3 regions of the Streptomyces lydicamycinicus genome follow, and region 2 is predicted to be linked to each of the others. Evidence: riboswitches for the same ligand, from Rfam matches in the RefSeq annotation. Region 2 holds a riboswitch; each other region holds the start of a gene.
What was found. Region 2 has a riboswitch for cyclic di-AMP ahead of TU31_RS19895 (transglycosylase family protein). Riboswitches for the same ligand answer to the same signal wherever they lie in the genome.

Region 1: it holds a riboswitch for cyclic di-AMP, as region 2 does, so the genes downstream of both, TU31_RS09170 (M23 family metallopeptidase) here and TU31_RS19895 (transglycosylase family protein) in region 2, are expected to answer to the same signal.
Region 3: it holds a riboswitch for cyclic di-AMP, as region 2 does, so the genes downstream of both, TU31_RS28920 (M23 family metallopeptidase) here and TU31_RS19895 (transglycosylase family protein) in region 2, are expected to answer to the same signal.

The regions. Positions count from the first base shown of each region.
Region 1 covers NZ_BBNO01000002.1:837,664-843,661, reverse strand. Annotated here, with positions in the region: gene TU31_RS39625 (hypothetical protein) at 1-103, shown strand, start outside; gene TU31_RS09175 (aldo/keto reductase) at 204-1,196, opposite strand; gene TU31_RS09170 (M23 family metallopeptidase) at 1,417-2,526, opposite strand; cyclic di-AMP (ydaO/yuaA leader) riboswitch at 2,538-2,692, opposite strand; gene TU31_RS09165 (DUF2332 domain-containing protein) at 2,977-4,095, shown strand; gene TU31_RS09160 (PP2C family protein-serine/threonine phosphatase) at 4,220-5,356, opposite strand.
Region 2 covers NZ_BBNO01000005.1:498,884-504,881, forward strand. Annotated here, with positions in the region: gene TU31_RS19885 (cytochrome P450 family protein) at 1-408, shown strand, start outside; gene TU31_RS19890 (transglycosylase family protein) at 664-1,728, shown strand; cyclic di-AMP (ydaO/yuaA leader) riboswitch at 1,980-2,150, shown strand; gene TU31_RS19895 (transglycosylase family protein) at 2,158-2,811, shown strand; gene eno (phosphopyruvate hydratase) at 3,114-4,436, shown strand; gene TU31_RS19905 (FtsB family cell division protein) at 4,593-5,045, shown strand; gene TU31_RS19910 (DUF501 domain-containing protein) at 5,150-5,710, shown strand; gene TU31_RS19915 (Ppx/GppA phosphatase family protein) at 5,707-5,998, shown strand, end outside.
Region 3 covers NZ_BBNO01000008.1:606,047-612,044, forward strand. Annotated here, with positions in the region: gene TU31_RS28915 (GntR family transcriptional regulator) at 92-781, opposite strand; gene TU31_RS28920 (M23 family metallopeptidase) at 1,046-1,846, opposite strand; cyclic di-AMP (ydaO/yuaA leader) riboswitch at 1,859-2,014, opposite strand; gene TU31_RS28925 (M16 family metallopeptidase) at 2,226-3,608, opposite strand; gene TU31_RS28930 (M16 family metallopeptidase) at 3,647-4,987, opposite strand; gene TU31_RS28935 (DNA gyrase/topoisomerase IV subunit A) at 5,277-5,998, shown strand, end outside.

The DNA of each region.
Region 1 (5,998 bases), on a different contig from region 2:
GAAGAAGATCGGGGCGTGGCCTTCGGTGTTCGCGGTGGCGGGTGGGATGGCACTCGCTTCGTGGGTGGCGGTGGACCATCGGCGGTGCGACGGCACCACGTGACAGCGAAACGTCACGACCGCACGCCATGACGCCGACAGGTGGGGTGGGACGCAAGGTTCCAACGCCACCACCCCACAACCTTGTTGAAGGCCCGATTACATCAGGCCGAAGCCTCATCCAGCAGCTTGAGTTCGTCCTCCGTCAGGGTCACATCGCCCACCGCCAGTAGTGCCGGGAGCTGTTCCACCGTGCGGGCGCTCGCGATCGGTGCTGCGACGGTGGGCTGGGCGGTGAGCCAGGCGAGGGCGATGGTGGCGGGTTCGGCGCGGTGGGCGGTGGCGACGGTGTCGAGGGCCTGGAGGACGCGGCGGCCGCGGTCGGTGTCCACGTACTTGGCGGCGCCTCCCGAGCGGGCGCTGTCGACATGGGTCCCCGGGCGGTACTTGCCGGTCAGGAAGCCGGAGGCGAGGGCGTAGTACGGCACGGCGGCCAGGTCGTGGCGGGCGGCGACCTCGGCGAGTTCGCCCTCGTAGGTGTCGCGGGAGACCAGGTTGTAGTGGGGCTGGAGGGCGACATAGCGGGCCAGGCCCTCGCGGGCCGAGCAGGCCAGGGACTCCTCCAGGCGCTGCGCCGAGATGTTGGAGGCGGCGATCTCGCGGACCTTGCCGGCCCGGACGAGGTCGTCGAGGGCGGTGAGGAACTCCGGGACCTCGACCGACTCGTCGTCGTAGTGGGTGTAGTAGAGGTCGATGTAGTCGGTGCGCAGACGGGTCAGCGAGGCGTCGACCGCGGACTTGATGGTGGCGGGGGACAGGCCCTTGTAACCGGGGAGGGCGCCGACCTTGGTGGCGATGACGACCTCGGAGCGATTGCCGCGGGAGGCCAGCCAGTTGCCGATGACGGTCTCGGATTCGCCGCCCTCGTTGCCGGGGACCCAGTACGAGTAGGCGTCGGCGGTGTCGATGAAATTGCCGCCGCCCGCCACATACGCGTCGAGCACGGCGAAGGACGTCGCTTCGTCGGCCGTCCAGCCGAAGACATTGCCCCCGAGGGACAGCGGGGAGACGGAGAGCGAGCCGAGGGGCCTGCGGCCGAGGGGGCTTCGGGGGCCGGGATTGCCTGCGATGTCTGGAGCGCTGTGTGCGGCGGTCATACGTTGTTGCAGCGTCGGGGGAAGAGGAGTTATTCCGTCCTCTTCCCCCGGTGCGCGTACAGGCAACTCCCGTCAGATGCACACCGATTGAGGTCGGTGTTCAGGCACCCATGTCGCCGCTCATGCGTTGAGGCCGTCGATCATGCGCCCATGTAGCCGCTCATACGTTGAGGCCATCGGCCATGCACGGTCCCCGTCGGTCACGCACACACGCCGTCCGTCACACGCTGAGCCCATGATCGCGCAGCCACGGCATCGGGTCGATCGGGTCGCCGGCGTCGGGGCGCACCTCCAGGTGGAGGTGGGGGCCGGTGACGTTGCCGGTGGCGCCGACGCGGCCGATGACGTCGCCGGTGTTGACCTTGCCGGAGGTCTTCACCATCGAGGACAGGTGGCAGAACCAGAGTTCGGTGCCGTCGTCGAGGGTGAGGACGATGCGGTAGCCGTAAGAGCCCGCCCAGCCGGCCTGGGTGATGGTGCCGGAGTGCACCGCCTTGACGGGGGTGCCGGTCGGCGCGGCGAAGTCCTGTCCGGTGTGGTCGGCGGCCCAGCGGTCGCCGGCCTGGCCGAAGCTGGCGGTGAGCGTGTAGGAGGACACGGGGGCGATGAAGCTCTTCGCCAGTTCGGCGAGGCGCTCGGCCTCCGCCTTCCGCCGGGCCGCTTCCTCCGCCTTGCGCTTGGCCTCCATCTCGGCCGCCTTCTTGGCTGCTGCGGCCTTTTCGGCCGACTTCTGGTGGGCGGCGGCTTCCGTTGCGGCCTGCTGGACAGCGGCCTTTTCGGCGGCGTCGCGGGCCTCCTGCTCGGCGCTGCCCTGCTGCGCGTCGGCCTGCTGGAGGATGCGGCTGCGCAGCGCCTCACCGGCGCCCGCGGCGTTACCCGTGTCCGCGCCCGTCCGCGTGGAAGCGACAGTGGCCGCGCCGTCGGCGGGAGCCGAGGCGGCGTCGGTGGCCGCGGAGTCCTCGTCGGATATCAGCTCGCCGATGCCGGGAAGCTCCTTGGCGTCCGGCAGCTTCTCGGAGAGGTCGTCGGCCATGCCGCCGATGTCGGGCATCGAGATCGGCACCGGCGGACGGTCCTCGGCCGAGGCCATTCCGCTCGCACCGACCGCCGCGATGACTCCGACACCCAGGACGGTGCCGCTGCGGGCGAATCCACCGCCGCGCTGCTTGGCGACGCGGTGCTTGCCTCGAACGGAACGGGTGGATTCCTCGGTGGGATTCCATTCCTCCCACGGTCCGTCGCCGTCATCGACGCCGGGGCCGGCGAAGGCACCTCGGTCATCGAGCGCGTAGGCGGTCGGGTCCTCGGGGGTAGGCCTGTTGGACGCCACGGGGGCGCACTCCTTTCCTTCCTTCTCGCCTACCGGGTTAGCTGACGGGTTCGGAGCAGGAAGGTCTCCTACGGACGCCCGCTGGCGGAGGGCGTCCGATTCACCCCAAGGAAGTGGTTCCCCGGTTCCCTTGGTGCAGTTCGAAGTGCTTGGGGGTGCGTGAAAAGCGCGTGCGGGATTCGGCGTCGGCGCGCGGTGCCGCCTCGGGCGACGGCTGGGACGACCGCGCTGCGTTATCGGACAGTAATAGAGACGGCGACCGAATTCCAAGCGTTCCCACGAATCCGTATGCGCTCCGCACGAGCTGCCGCGCGGTCTTTTCGGCCAGCAGGGCAGCAATCCGGGCGAGTTGGCCCGCCACCCCTAAACGATCTCGCGCGGATTGTGTGCCAGTCGTTATGCGCAGGGGTGCCCCTCAGCTACGGAGGGTGAGAGCAGTAACGTCGGATCATGGTCGTCAACGTCGGGAACACCGGGAACGCCGGACGGGCTGCCGGTTACGCGTGGGGAGTGGCGGAGCGGTACCGGGAGTTCTCCTGGCGGGAGGCGCGCGGCCGGTCCGACGCGCACGAGGAGCTGAGCGCGCGGATCAGCCAGGACCCGGAGTTCTGCGATCTGCTGTCCGGTTCGCTGCCCGCCGGCAGCAAACAGCAGCCGGACCTCCTGCTCGCCGCCGTCCGCTATCTCGACGGCCCGCACGCCGAAATGGGCCCGCGCGGTGCGGCCGCGTACGGGCGCTGGCGCGAGTGGACGATCCGGCACTGGGACGAGGTGCGCGCGGTGATCATGCAGCGCGCCACCCAGACCAACGAACCGGCCCGCTGCGCCACCCTGCTGCCGCTGCTCGCCCGTCTGCCGCAGCCGCTGGCGCTGCTGGAGGCCGGCACGTCGGCGGGGCTGTGTCTGCACCCCGACCGCTATCGCTATCGGTACGAGGCCGCAGGCGAGGACGGGCCGCGCCGCCGGGCCGAGCTGGGGGCGCCGGAGAGCCCGCTGGTGTTCACCTGCCGTACGGGAGGGGCGGCCGACGAGCTGCCCGAACGGCTGCCGCAGATCGTCTGGCGGGCCGGCATCGACCTCGACCCGCTCGATCCGGTCGACGAACCGGACGATCTGCGCTGGCTCCAGGCGCTCGTATGGCCGGGTGACGGGGAGCGTGCGGCACGGCTGTCCGCGGCCGTTGACACGGTGCGGCCGGCGCCGCGGCCGCGGATGGTACGCGGCGACCTGATCGACGAGCTGCCCGCGCTCGCCGCCGAGGCACCGCCCGAGGCGACGCTGGTCATCTTCCACAGCGCCGTGCTGCCCTATCTCCCGCCCGCCCGCCGCGAGGAGTTCGCCCGTCTCGTACGGTCGCTGCTCGCCGGGCGGCCCGGCGGCGGCCACTGGATCTCCAACGAGCACCACTCCGTGCTGCCGTGGATCACCGACTCCGCACCCCACTCGCCCCGCCCGGACGACGCCCTGCACCTGACCCTCGCGCTCGACGGACACCCGGTCGCGCTCACCGGCCCGCATGGCCAGAGCCTGCACAGCCTCTCCGGCGCGAGGGGCACGCCGGGGCGCTGAGCGGGGCCGGGGGGCGGATGCGCTCCCCGGCTCCCGTACGGCCCGCCGTACGCCCGCCCGTCCCCCCTACGCGGGTCCCGCCCCCATAGGCCCCCGCCCGCCAAGCCCTCCTACGGGCCACCGCCTACACCCCCATAGGCCGCTGCACCGCCAGCAGTGCCATGTCGTCGGCCGACGCACCGCCCGTATGCCGTGCCACATCCTCAACCACGGTGTCCACGAGGACGTCCGGGCCGGGGAACCGGCAGCCGCGCAGTTTGCCCGACGGGTTGTAGTAGCGGCCGAGCAGGTCCCGGGCACCGGTCACACCGTCGGTGAAGAAGAGCAGCAGGGCCCCGGCCGGGAAGAACGTCTCGTCCGGCCGGTCCGGCCGGTGTGCCATCTCGCCCAGCCCGAGGGGCGGCGCCGGTGCCCCCGGCAGCAGCTCGCGCAGCCCGCCGTCCGGGGTGAGCAGCAGCGGCGAGGGGTGGCCCCGGTTGAGCACACGCAGCACGGACGGCCCGTTGGCGGGGATCTCGGCCAGGACGGCAGTGGTGAAGCCCTCGGTCTGCTCCACCCCGTCGCGCCGCCCGCCCTCCCGCCGCAGCGCCCGCTCCAGCCGGCCCGCCACCGCCTCCAGGGTGCGCTCCTGTTCCGCCGCCTCACGGAAGGCGCCGATGACGATCACCGCGGTCCGCACCGCGTCCAGCCCCTTGCCCCGTACGTCCCCGACGAGCAGCCGTACGCCGTGCGGGGTCTCCTGCACCGCATAGAGGTCGCCACCGCTCCGGTCCGCCGCCCGCGCGCCCACATAGCGGGCGGCGATGGCGAGCCCGGCGAGCCGTTCGGGCGGCGTGGGCAGGACGGCGCGCTGGGCGGCCGCCGAGACGTCCCGTAGGGAGGCCGGGCGGACGTCGGCGCTCCGGACGAGCCGGTTGATGCCGAGGGCCGACAGGGCGACGGCAAGGACCATGGCGACCTCCGTCGCCGACTCGCCGTGGTCCTGTGCGGCGCCGCCGCGATAGAGGACGACCCAGATCTCGCCGAACACGGCGGCCAGGGCCGTGAGAGCGGTGCCGCGCAGGGCGAAGAGCGGCGCGGCGACCAGCGGGGCGGCCGAGAAGAAGGGGGCGGCGGTGTAGCCGGCGGGCGTCCCCACACCGAAGGCGACGCCGCCGACGATCAGGAGGACGGGAAGCCGGCGCACCAGCAGCCGGCCGGACCACACCAGCCGGGCACGGCGCTCCCCGCTGCCCTCGGGGGGCGCCTCACCTCGGAGCATCCGCACCGGTCTCGCCCCACTCCCGCCCGTCCGTACGGGACCGCCGTGCCGGTCGCCTCGACGTCCCCAGGCTTGCCGGTACGGGCCGGGACGGCGACTCGTCGGGGGCCGGACGGGTCACGGGCCCGTCCGGGGAGGCAGCGCGCGGGCGGCGAACGAAGCCCGGGAGGAAGCCGGGGCCGCCGCGCCCGCCTCCAAGCGCGCCCCGCTCAAGGGCACTTGAAGCCCGCCAGGCGCCCCGCTCACGCCCGAGGGCCCGGACCACACACGGTCCGGGCCCTCGGGGCACTGCATCCGCCGGACGGTCTTCCCGTCCCGCTTCTGGTGGGCCATCAGGGGCTCGAACCCTGAACCAATGGATTAAAAGACCCGACGAACCGGGGACCGACGGTCCCAGGTAGTCCACCGGAGTCCAGTTCTCCCTGGTCACAGCACCTACGGCTGACGCCAGGTCCAGCGCCGGACCGGCCTGTGTCACGCCGTCCGCTCACGCATCGCTCACGCATCGCGGACGGCTGACCAGGCATTCGGCGCAGCGCCTTACGCGTAGGTATCGCAAGTCAGGCAGCGACGGGTCGCCACTCGCCCGGTGTTGCCCTCGGTGGCTCGCAGCGGCTGCGACTCCGATATGCGGGACCAGGC
Region 2 (5,998 bases):
CTCGCCACCGGCATCGAGGAACTGCTCCGCTACGACGGCCCCGTGGAGCTGGCGACCTGGCGGTTCGCGACCGAGGAGCTGACGCTCGGCGGGCAGCGGATCGCCGAGGGGGACCCGGTCCTGGTGGTGCTGGCCGCCGCCGACCGCGATCCGGCACGCTTCGACGAGCCGGATGTGCTCGATCTGACCCGGCGTGACAACCAGCATCTGGGATACGGGCACGGCATCCACTACTGCCTGGGCGCGCCGCTCGCCCGGCTCGAAGGACAGACCGCGCTGGCGACCCTGCTGACCCGGCTCCCGGACATCCGGCTTGCGGTGGAACCGGATGATTTGCGCTGGCGCGGCGGACTCATCATGCGCGGACTGCGTTCACTTCCGGTGGAGTTCACTCCGGATCGGCCCTGACCAGCGACAAGACAAAATGTGACGCAGAGTCAACCGCGTGACCATTACGTGATCCGCACTACACCGACTTGTGACTACCCGAGACCCCGGCTACCTTTCGACCCGACGATCGACTGGCTTCACTCGATCGGTCGAAGCGGTGATGTGGGGGACCGGTGTAACGGTGCCGCTCGCGTGCGTCGGCCGGCCGGAGGCTCCGTCGAGCAGCTCGAAGAGCTCGTCGAACAACTCAACCGCCGCGCGAAAGGCATCCGCATGCGTTCCGGGAACGGCCGACATCGTCGCCCCCGTCAGGCACCGGCCATCTTTGTCACGGCGGGAGTGACCGGCGCCGGCTTCGCCCTCCCCCTCCTCGGGGCGAGCGGCGCACACGCCGCCGACACCGCGACCTGGGACAAGGTCGCCCAGTGCGAGAGCGCCGGCGTGTGGAGCGCCGCCTCGGGCAACGGCTACTACGGCGGCCTCCAGCTGACCCAGGAGATGTGGGACAACTACGGCGGCTCGGCCTACGCCTCGCGGCCCGACTACGCCAGTCGCTCCCAGCAGATCGCCGTGGCCGAGTCGATCCTCGACGACCGCGGGCCGGACGCCTGGCCGAGCTGCGCCGTGAACGCGGGGCTGACCGGCGACGGCAAGGCCCCGGATGTCGACCCGGGCAGCACCAGCACCCCCGCACCCGACCCGTCGGACTCCCAGGGCTCCCTCGACCCCTGGGACACCTCCGGTTCGTCCCGGTCGCACGACGACGGGGACTCCGCCGGGCAGGACGACGCGCCGCGCGACGAGCACGGCGACGCGGACAGGCGGCCGTCCGACGCGACGCCCTCGCCCGACCCCTCGGACTCCGGCGAGCCCGGCGACGCGTCCACGAGCCCGGAGCCGTCCGACCCGGCGACGCCCGGCGACCGGGACGACGACCCGTCGCGGTCCGCCGACCCGTCCGAGGACGACCCGTCCGGCAGCCCCTCCACGGACCCGTCCGAGGACGGCAGCCGTACGGACAGCACCGGCACGCCGCACAAGGTGCCCACCAAGGGCAAGCACCGCGGCGAGGCGGGCGACGAGGGCGCCAAGGGCAGCGACGACGGCAGGTCCGGCGGCCGGCACGCCTCGCGGGGCGACGACGCGCACCGTACGGGCCCGGCGGCCGACGGCGACTACACGGTGCGCCCGGGTGACAGCCTGTCAGCCATCGCCGTGGCTCACCGGCTGCCCGGGGGATGGAGCGCGCTGTACGACCGCAACGAGGGCGTCATCGGGTCCGACGCGGACCTGATCCAGCCCGGCCAGCAGCTCGATCTCGGGCGGAACGCGGGGTAGTTCGGCACCCTTCGCCCTCTTTTGGGAAAGTGAGACAAGGGTCTCGTTGACTCCGGTGGGGTCCGGTCTGCGCAACACCGGCATACCGGGCCTCACCTGCGGATATGTAACCAACCCGTGATCAAAAACGGTCAACTTGGTTCAGATGGTGGGGTTTGAACCCCAAGGGCATTACTGCTTAACGTCAGGATCGCTCGCCAAAGCGGGCCCTTCGATCACACGCCGAATCCTGCCGGTGGTCGAAGGCACTTGACGCGCAAGCGCCGAAGGCAGGAGCGGGGGACCCAGGATTTGTGCCGGCCCCGCCCGTGAAAACGGGTCAACCGGCTTGGGGTGAAGCCACGTGCGTCCTGCGCACACGGCCGGGCGACTCATCAGTCCGAACCCGACAGCTCACCTCGCAGGCGTCGGTGAGGAAACGAACGAACCATGCTGATCTTCAAGGGCAAGCACCGTCGTCCCTCCAAGGCCGTCCGCGTCGCCACCCTCGCCGGTGTCGCCGGTGCCGCCGTGGCCGTGCCGCTGATGGGCGCCACCTCCGCCTCCGCCGCCTCCGTCGCCACCTGGGACAAGGTCGCCCAGTGCGAGTCCGGCGGCAACTGGTCGATCAACACCGGTAACGGCTACTACGGTGGCCTCCAGTTCTCCAACTCCAGCTGGGCCGCCGCCGGTGGCACCCAGTACGCGCCGCGCGCCGACCTGGCCAGCAAGGCCCAGCAGATCGCCGCCGCCGAGAAGCTCCTCGCCATCCAGGGCCCGGGCGCCTGGTCCTGCGCCGGTGCGGGCAACCTGACCGCCGGTGGTCCGTCCCCCGACGTCGACACCTCCACGCAGACCAAGTCCGCGCCGAAGCAGGAGTCGGCCGAGCCGGAGGCCAAGAAGGCCCCGTCCGAGGACCGTGCCTCGCGGTCCGCCGAGCGCAAGTCCACCGGTCACGGCAACTACACCGTCAAGGCGGGCGACACCCTCGCCAAGATCGCCAAGGCCCACGGCACCGACTGGAAGTCCGTCTACAAGGCCAACAAGTCGGTCATCGGCGGCAACCCGAACCTGATCATCCCGGGTCAGCAGCTCAACGTCTGAGCCGGAGCTCACCGGGGCTCCTGAGGGCCCGAGCGGCGGGCCCCTCTTTCCTCCGTGAGACCGCCCCGTCACGGCGCGCCCTTCCCCCCAGCGCGCCGTGGCGGGGCTTCTCGTGTCCCGGACCGCTCCCAAGCCCCCCGGCCGCCGGCAGGCCGCTGACCGGCACTGTTCCGCCACGTTTCCCCTTCGGCGAACAATGTGCCAAACGTCCCGCGAACTGGGCCTTTGGGCAGGTTTTCGGGGGTGTTCCGTCCCACGGAGCGGGCCAAGGGCAGGCGGACGAGCCCGGGGCCGTTAGGCTCATGCGCAGAACGCCAGACACCCACGAAGGAGACAACGTGCCGTCGATCGACGTCGTCGTAGCCCGCGAAATTCTCGACTCGCGAGGTAATCCCACGGTCGAGGTCGAGGTCGGCCTCGACGACGGCAGCACCGGCCGTGCCGCCGTCCCGTCCGGCGCCTCCACCGGCGCCTTCGAGGCCATCGAGCTCCGCGACGGCGACCCGAACCGCTACCTCGGCAAGGGCGTCGAGAAGGCCGTCCTGGCCGTCATCGAGCAGATCGGCCCGGAGCTCGTCGGCTACGACGCGACCGAGCAGCGGCTGATCGACCAGGCGATGTTCGACCTGGACGCCACCGACAACAAGGGCTCGCTCGGCGCCAACGCCATCCTCGGCGTCTCCCTCGCCGTCGCGCACGCCGCCTCCGAGGCCAGCGACCTCCCGCTGTTCCGCTACCTCGGCGGCCCGAACGCGCACGTGCTGCCCGTCCCGATGATGAACATCCTGAACGGCGGCTCGCACGCCGACTCCAACGTGGACATCCAGGAGTTCATGATCGCCCCGATCGGCGCGGAGTCCTTCTCCGAGGCGCTGCGCTGGGGCGCCGAGGTCTACCACACCCTCAAGAAGGTCCTGAAGGAGCGCGGCCTGTCCACCGGTCTCGGTGACGAGGGTGGCTTCGCCCCGAACCTGGGCTCCAACCGTGAGGCCCTCGACCTCATCCTGGAGGCCATCAAGCAGGCCGGTTACGCCCCCGGCCAGGACATCGCGCTCGCGCTGGACGTCGCCGCCTCCGAGTTCTACAAGGACGGCAAGTACCAGTTCGAGGGCAAGGACCGCTCGGCCGCCGAGATGACCGAGTACTACGAGGAGCTGGTGGCGGCCTACCCGCTGGTCTCCATCGAGGACCCGCTGTTCGAGGACGACTGGGCCGGCTGGAAGGTCATCACCGACAAGCTCGGCGCCAAGGTCCAGCTCGTCGGCGACGACCTGTTCGTCACCAACCCCGAGCGCCTCGCCCGCGGCATCGAGGAGGGCTCCGCCAACGCGCTGCTGGTGAAGGTCAACCAGATCGGCTCGCTGACCGAGACCCTGGACGCCGTCGAGCTGGCCCAGCGCAACGGCTTCAAGTGCATGATGTCGCACCGCTCCGGTGAGACCGAGGACGTCACCATCGCCGACCTCGCCGTCGCCACCAACTGCGGCCAGATCAAGACCGGCGCCCCGGCCCGCTCCGAGCGCGTCGCCAAGTACAACCAGCTGCTGCGCATCGAGGAGATCCTCGACGACGCCGCGGTCTACGCCGGCCGCTCCGCCTTCCCGCGCTTCCGCCACGGCAGCTGACGAAGACGGCCCGCTGCCAGCCGGACAGGGCAGCAGGGGCTGAACGGGCGAGGCAATCGCCCCGCGCCCCGTACGTCCCCGGCGACGGTCCCGTACCGTTGCCGGGGACGTACCTGCTTGAAGCAGTCAGGCGTCCGTCAGTGAAGGGGAGACGACGTGCCCGCGGACCGGTTCTCGACCGCGACCCGACTCAAGGCGCTCGGCGAGCAGGCCGCCGCCCGCGTCTACCGCGCCCGCCCGCCCCGCCGCAACCGCCTCACCGGCCGTGCCGCCCTGCTGGCGCTGGTGATGTGCTCCCTGGTCGTCGCGCTCGCGTATCCCATAAGGCAGTACGTCTCCCAGCGCTCCGACATCGCCGAACAGCGCCGCAAGGCCCAGGACGCCGGTGCGGCGCTGGACCGGCTGCGGGAGCAGAAGGCCCGCTGGCAGGACCCCGCGTTCGTACGCCAGCAGGCCCGCCGGCATCTGCACTACGTCATGCCGGGCGAGGCCGGATACATCGTCCCGGACGGCTCCGGCACCGGTCCCGCACCCAAGGGGGCGCGGGCGGCGCAGCGTCCCTGGTACGAGAATCTGTGGGACGCCGTCGACGCCGCCGACAAGCGGTGACGCCGGCCCGTACCGCCGGCGGGCGGCAGCCCGTACTGTCGACAGCGGACGGCCCGCCGCGCCGCACCGCCCCCTCCACACCACTCACCTCACCGAAAGCGCACATGGACACCCCCCCGCCCCAGACCGAGCCCACCGAGCCCACCGCCGCGGACATCGCCGCCTTCAAGGAGCAGCTCGGCCGCCCGCCCCGCGGGCTGCGCGCCATCGCGCACCGCTGCCCCTGCGGCCAGCCGGATGTCGTCGAGACGGCGCCGCGCCTGGAGGACGGCACGCCCTTCCCCACGCTCTACTACCTCACCTGCCCGCGCGCGGCCTCCGCGATCGGCACGCTGGAGGCCAACGGCGTGATGAAGGAGATGTCCGAACGGCTGGCGACCGACCCGGAGCTCGCCGCCGCCTACCGGGCGGCCCACGAGGACTACATCCGGCGGCGGGACGCCATCGAGGTGCTGGCGGGCTTCCCGAGCGCGGGCGGCATGCCCGACCGGGTCAAGTGCCTGCATGTCCTCGTCGGCCATTCGCTGGCGGCCGGGCCGGGCGTCAACCCGCTCGGTGACGAGGCCCTCGCGATGCTGCCGGAGTGGTGGAAGAAGGGGCCGTGCGTGACCCCGTGCCAGGACACCACCGGAGACCGGGACGCCCCCGAAGGAGACGCCACGTGAAGCGGGTCGCCGCCATCGACTGCGGTACGAACTCCATCCGGCTGCTGGTCGCGGACGCCGACCCGGCAACGGGTGAGCTGAAGGACCTCGACCGCCGGATGCAGATCGTCCGGCTGGGCCAGGGCGTGGACCGCACCGGGCGGCTGGCGCCCGAGGCGCTGGAGCGCACCTTCGCGGCCTGCCGGGAGTACGCCGCGGTGATCAAGGGCCTGGGCGCCGAACAGGTCCGCTTCGTGGCGACCTCCGCCTCCCGGGACGCGGAGAACCGCGACGACTTCGTCCGCGGGG
Region 3 (5,998 bases), on a different contig from region 2:
TCGGCATGCCAAATGCAGGCTCGGATTCGAATAACGCACCGCCACGCGCCACGGCTGCCGATTTCGCGCCTCTTTGTATACGGGGCGATTGTTAAGGGCGGACGCGTGCCGTGTTGACGGGCCGTTTCGGATCCCTCACCTCGGGGGCGGCGGGGCGCCGCAGCCGGTAGACCGGAAGCGAGCGCTCGACATGAGCCGCCATCAGGGCGCGCGCCCGTTCCGCGTCTCCCCGCGCCACCGCGTCCAGCACCGCGCCGTGTTCGTCCCAGGACTCGCCGGGCCGGGACGGCAGTTCCACCGTGTACATCCACTCGATCTTGCGCCGCAGCTGGGTCAGCAGCGCCGTCAGGCTGGGGCTGCCGACCGCCTGGGCGAGCGTTTCGTGGAACCAGCCGTCCAGTTGGCGCAGATCCGCGGGGTTGCCGTGACGGGCCCGCTCGCGGCCGAGGCGTACCAGGCCGCGGAGCACCTTGAGGTGGGCCGGGCTGCGGCGGGCGGCCGCGCGGGCGGCGCCCAGCGGCTCCAACAGGGCCCGGATGTCCAGGAGATCGGCGGCTTCCTGCTCGGTGGGTTCGGCGACGCAGGCGCCCGCGTGGTGGCGTGTGGTGACGAAGCCCTCGGACTGAAGGGTGCGCAGCGCTTCGCGCACCGGCACTCTGGAGACACCGTAACGGGCCGCCAGGATCTCCTCGATCAGCCGGCTCCCCGGCGCCAGCGCACCGGAGACAATGTCGTCGCGAATCGCCGTGCACACCGCATGCGCGGAAATATGGCCTCGCATCTTCCGTGCCTCCGCCGTAATCCCCTGGAAACGCCGCCGGTCGGCGGCTTTTCCGTGACTCTATTCGACCGGCACGGCTTTTCCGACGGCGCCTGGTTATTCATGGATAATTTTTGGCCGGAAGTAGCGGGCCGTCAGCGCAACCCGTGCGCGCTCGCCGCCCTCCGGATACGCCGGAGCCCCGGCCGTGGGACCGGGGCTCCGAAGGACGCTCGGCGTGTGGTGCTGGCCAGTGGGGGGGCGCGGCACCGACAGGGCGCGGGATCAGACGTTGACGCCGTGCCCGCGCAGGTAGGCGACCGGGTCGATGTCCGAGCCGTAGTCGGCGCCGGTGCGGGCCTCGAAGTGCAGGTGCGGGCCGGTGACGTTGCCAGTGGCGCCGGAGAGGCCGATCTGCTGGCCCGGGGTGACCTGCTGGCCGACCGAGACACCGAGCGACGACAGATGGCCGTACTGGGTGTACGTGCCGTCGTTCATCTTGATCACGATGTTGTTGCCGTACGAGCCGCCCCAGCCGGCCTCGACGACGGTGCCCGAGCCGACCGCGTGGACGCTGGTGCCGGAGGCGGCGTGGAAGTCGATGCCGGTGTGGCTGCCGGAGGACCACAGGCCGCTGGAGGCCTTGTAGGAGGTGGAGACGTAGGAGTCGGCAATCGGGGCGACAAAGGCGTTGAGGCGCTTGCGCTCCGCGTCGCGGGCGGCGCGCACCTTGGCCTCGTGGGCGGCCTTGGCCTTCTTCTTCGCCGCCTCGGCACGCCGCTTGGCCTCGTCGGCCTGCTTCTTGGCGACGGCCTCGGCCTTCGCCCTCGCCGCGGCGATCTCCGCGTCGGCCTGCTGCGCGTCGGCCTGGGCCTCGACCCGGCTGGCGAGCTCGTCCCCCAGCACGACGGCCTGCTGGAGCCCGGTGTCGTGCGGGCGTGCCTCGTCCGTCGCGGCCAGCGCCGGCGAGGCCACGGAAGCGACCACACCACCGGCCGCGAGGGTGGCTATGCCGGCGATGTTGCGGCCCGTCTTGACGGGACGGCTCGTGCGACGGTGCTTCCCGGTGGCACGGATGAACGCCATGTGCTGGCTTGTCCTTTCCCTCCTTCTCGCCTACCGGGTTAGCTGACGGGTTCGGAGCAGGAAGGTCTCCTACGGACTCCTCGGAGAGGAGTCCGATTCACCCCAAGGGACATATGGGTCCCCGGCTCCCCTGGCTCGCGCCGTACGGGGACTCGGCGATGGCTGCCCGGTGCCACTGTTGTGGCGGACTTGTGACGAACAGCCGGACTGACGCTAAACGGGGCAACTTTCAATCGGCAAACAGATCAGCTTTTTTGTGCGGGATGCCACAAGAACCGGGGCACCAGCCGCGATAAACCGGACATACGGCGGCTCCCGTGGCCGAAAAGCACCACGGGAGCCGCATGTCGATATATGACCTTCCGTCACCCCGGCCGGACTAGCCGCTGACGACGGTCACCTCTCCGATGCCCAGCGCCTTGACCGGTTCGGCGATCTGTGCCGCATCGCCCACCAGGACCGTCACCAGCCGGTCCACGGGGAAGGCGTTGACCGCCGCCGCGGTCGCCTCGACCGTGCCGGTCTCCGCGAGGCGGGCGTACAGCTGCGCCTGGAAGTCGTCCGGCAGCTGCTGCTCCACCTGGTCGGCGAGGGTGCCCGCGACAGCCGCCGCGGTCTCGTACTTCAGCGGCGCGACCCCGACGAGGTTCTGCACGGCGACATCCCGCTCCTCGTCCGTCAGCCCCTCTGCCGCGAGGGTGCGCAGCACCTTCCACAGGTCCTCGAGCGCCGGGCCGGTGGAGCCGGTGTCCACCGAGCCGCTGATGGCGAGCAGCGCGGCGCCCGTGGAGCCCTCCGGGGAGCTGGGGGCGGTGGAGCGCAAGACCTGGCCGAAGGCCCGCACCCCGTAGGTGTAGCCCTTCTCCTCCCGCAGCACGCGGTCCAGACGGGAGGTGAGGGTGCCGCCCAGGCAGTACGTGCCGAGGACCTGCGCGGGCCACACCCGGTCGTGCCGGTCGGCACCGATACGGCCGATGAGCAGCTGTGTCTGGACGGCCCCGGGGCGGTCCACGATCACCACCCGGCCGGTGTCGTCGGCGACGATCGGCGCGGCCGTCAGCGGCTCAGCCGTGGAGCCGGTCCAGGCGCCGAGGGTGCCGGCGAGCGCCGCGTCGAGGTCGACGCCGGTGAGGTCACCGACCACTACGGCGGTGGCCGTGGCGGGCCGTACATGGGCGTCGTAGAAGGCACGGACGGCCGCGGCGTCGATACGCGCGACGGTCTCCTCGGTGCCCTGCCGGGGCCGCGACATGCGGGCGGTGGCCGGGAACAGCTCCTTGGACAGCGACATCGCGGCGCGGCGGGCCGGGTTGGCGAGCTCGTGCGGAATCTCGTCGAGGCGGTTGCGGACCAGCCGCTCGACCTCGCTCTCCGGGAAGGCGGGCGCCCGCAGCGCGTCGGCGAGCAGGCCGAGCGCACGGTTCAGCCGGGACACCGGCACCTCGAGGGAGACCCGTACACCGGGGTGGTCGGCGTGCGCGTCCAGGGTGGCGCCGCAGCGTTCCAGCTCGGCGGCGAACTCCTCCGCGTCGAGCGTGTCGGTCCCTTCGGACAGCGCACGCGCCATGATCGTGGCGACGCCGTCCAGGCCCTCGGGTTCGGCGTCCAGCGGCGCGACGAGGTTGATCTCGACGGCGACGACCTGCTGGCCGGGACGGTGGCTCGTCAGGAGGGTGAGCCCGTTGGGCAGTTGGCTGCGCTCGGGGGCAGGGAAGGCCCACGGCTTGGGTGCGCCCCCCTGGGGCTGCGGGTGGAAGTCCATGGTGCTCACGGGGGAATCGGCGTGGGTGGTGGCGTCGCTCACTGGTCCGCCTCCCCTTCCTCGGTGTCGGCGGCGTCGGTCGGCTCGGTGGGCTCGTAGACGAGCACCGCGCGGTTGTCGGGGCGCAGCCGGGCCTTGGCGACGGCCTGCACCTCCTCCGGGGTGATGTCCAGCACGCGCTGGACGGCGGTCAGCGCGAGCTGCGGGTCACCGAACAGGACGGCGAAGCGGCACAGTTCGTCGGCGCGGCCGCTGACCGTGGCCAGCCGGTCGAGCCACTCGCGCTCCAGCTGGGCCTGCGCCCGCTCCATCTCTTCCGGCGTCGGCCCCTCGGCGGCGAACCGGGCCAGCTCCTCGTCGACCGCGCGCTCGATGTCGGGAACCTCGACCCCGCCGGACGTCTTCACGTCCAGCCAGCCCAGCGAGGGGGCGCCGGCCAGCCGCAGCAGGCCGAAGCCGGCGGCGACGGCGCTGCGGTCGCGGCGCACCAGCCGGTTGTACAGGCGGGAGGACTCGCCGCCGCCCAGGACGGTCAGCGCCAGGTCACCGGCGTCCGCCTCACGGGTGCCGTCGTGCGGCAGGCGGTAGGCCGCCATCAGGGCGCGGGAGGGTACGTCCTCCTCGACGACCTCGCGCAGCTCGCCGCCGAGGATGTCGGGCAGGGTGCCGTCCCGGGGCGGCTGCTTGCCGTCGTGCGAGGGGATCGAACCGAAGTACTTCTCGATCCAGGCCAGCGTCCGCTCGGGGTCGATGTCGCCGACGACCGACAGGACGGCGTTGTTGGGCGCGTAGTACGTACGGAAGAAGGCCCGCGCGTCCTCCAGGGACGCCGCGTCCAGATCGGCCATCGACCCGATGGGCGTGTGGTGGTACGGGTGGCCCTCGGGGTACGCCATGGCCGTGAGCTTCTCGAAGGCCGTGCCGTAGGGGACGTTGTCGTAGCGCTGGCGGCGTTCGTTCTTGACGACGTCGCGCTGGTTCTCCAGTGACTCTTCGTCGAGCGCGGTCAGCAGCGAGCCCATCCGGTCCGCCTCCAGCCAGAGCGCGAGCTCCAGCTCATGGGCGGGCATGGTCTCGAAGTAGTTGGTGCGCTCGAAGCTCGTGGTGCCGTTGAGCGAACCGCCGGCGCCCTGCACCAGCTCGAAGTGGCCGTTGCCCTTCACCTGCGCGGAACCCTGGAACATCAGATGCTCGAAGAGGTGAGCCAGGCCCGTACGGCCCTTGACCTCGTGGCGGGAGCCGACGTCGTACCAGAGGCACACCGCCGCGACCGGGGTCAGGTGGTCTTCGGAGAGCACCACGCGCAGGCCATTGGCCAGCCGGTGCTCGGTCGCTGTCAGGCCGCCGGAGCCGGCTTGTTCTGTGGCCGTGTGACCCATGGGCATGTACGTCCCTTCGATCCGCTTGCGAGGAAGTTCTGTCACTGTATGCAAGCGCGTCGGCATCTGGCGAAGTTCCCGTCCGACCGGCCCCGAACGTACGCCGCGCTCGGCTCCCGCGGGGCCGAAGGGGGAGTCGCGGTCGGCGTTGTCAGTGGCGCGGTCCACAATGGTCCGCGTCAGACTCAGACATACTCGCGGGTCGATCCCCCAGCTGGTTGACCCGACTGGTTGACCCGACGCTTTCCCGACATCGGCAGTAGACGCAGCAGAAGGAGCCGCAGCCGCGATGGCCCGCCGCAGCACGAAGACCCCGCCGCCGGACGACTTCGAGGAGAGGATCCTCGACATCGACGTCGTCGACGAGATGCAGGGTTCCTTCCTTGAGTACGCGTATTCGGTCATCTACTCGCGCGCCCTGCCGGACGCCCGCGACGGCCTCAAGCCCGTGCACCGCCGCATTCTGTACCAGATGAACGAAATGGGGCTGCGCCCCGACCGCGGCTACGTCAAGTGCGCCCGCGTCGTCGGCGAGGTGATGGGTAAGCTCCACCCGCACGGCGACGCATCGATCTACGACGCGCTGGTGCGCATGGCGCAGCCGTTCTCCATGCGGCTGCCGCTCGTGGACGGCCACGGCAACTTCGGTTCCCTGGGCAATGACGACCCGCCCGCCGCGATGCGGTACACCGAGTGCCGGATGGCGTCCGCCACGTCCCTGATGACGGAGTCCATCGACGAGGACACTGTCGACTTCTCGCCGAACTACGACGGCCAGGAGCAGGAACCGGCCGCCCTCCCCGCCGCGTATCCGAACCTCCTCGTCAACGGCGCCTCCGGCATCGCCGTCGGTATGGCGACGAACATGCCGCCGCACAACCTGGGCGAGGTCATCGCCGCGGCCCGCCATTTGATCAAGCACCCCAACGCCGATCTCGACACCCTGATGCGCTTCGTGCCGGGCCCCGATCTGCCGACGGGCGGCCGGATCGTGGGTCTGGGCGGCGTACG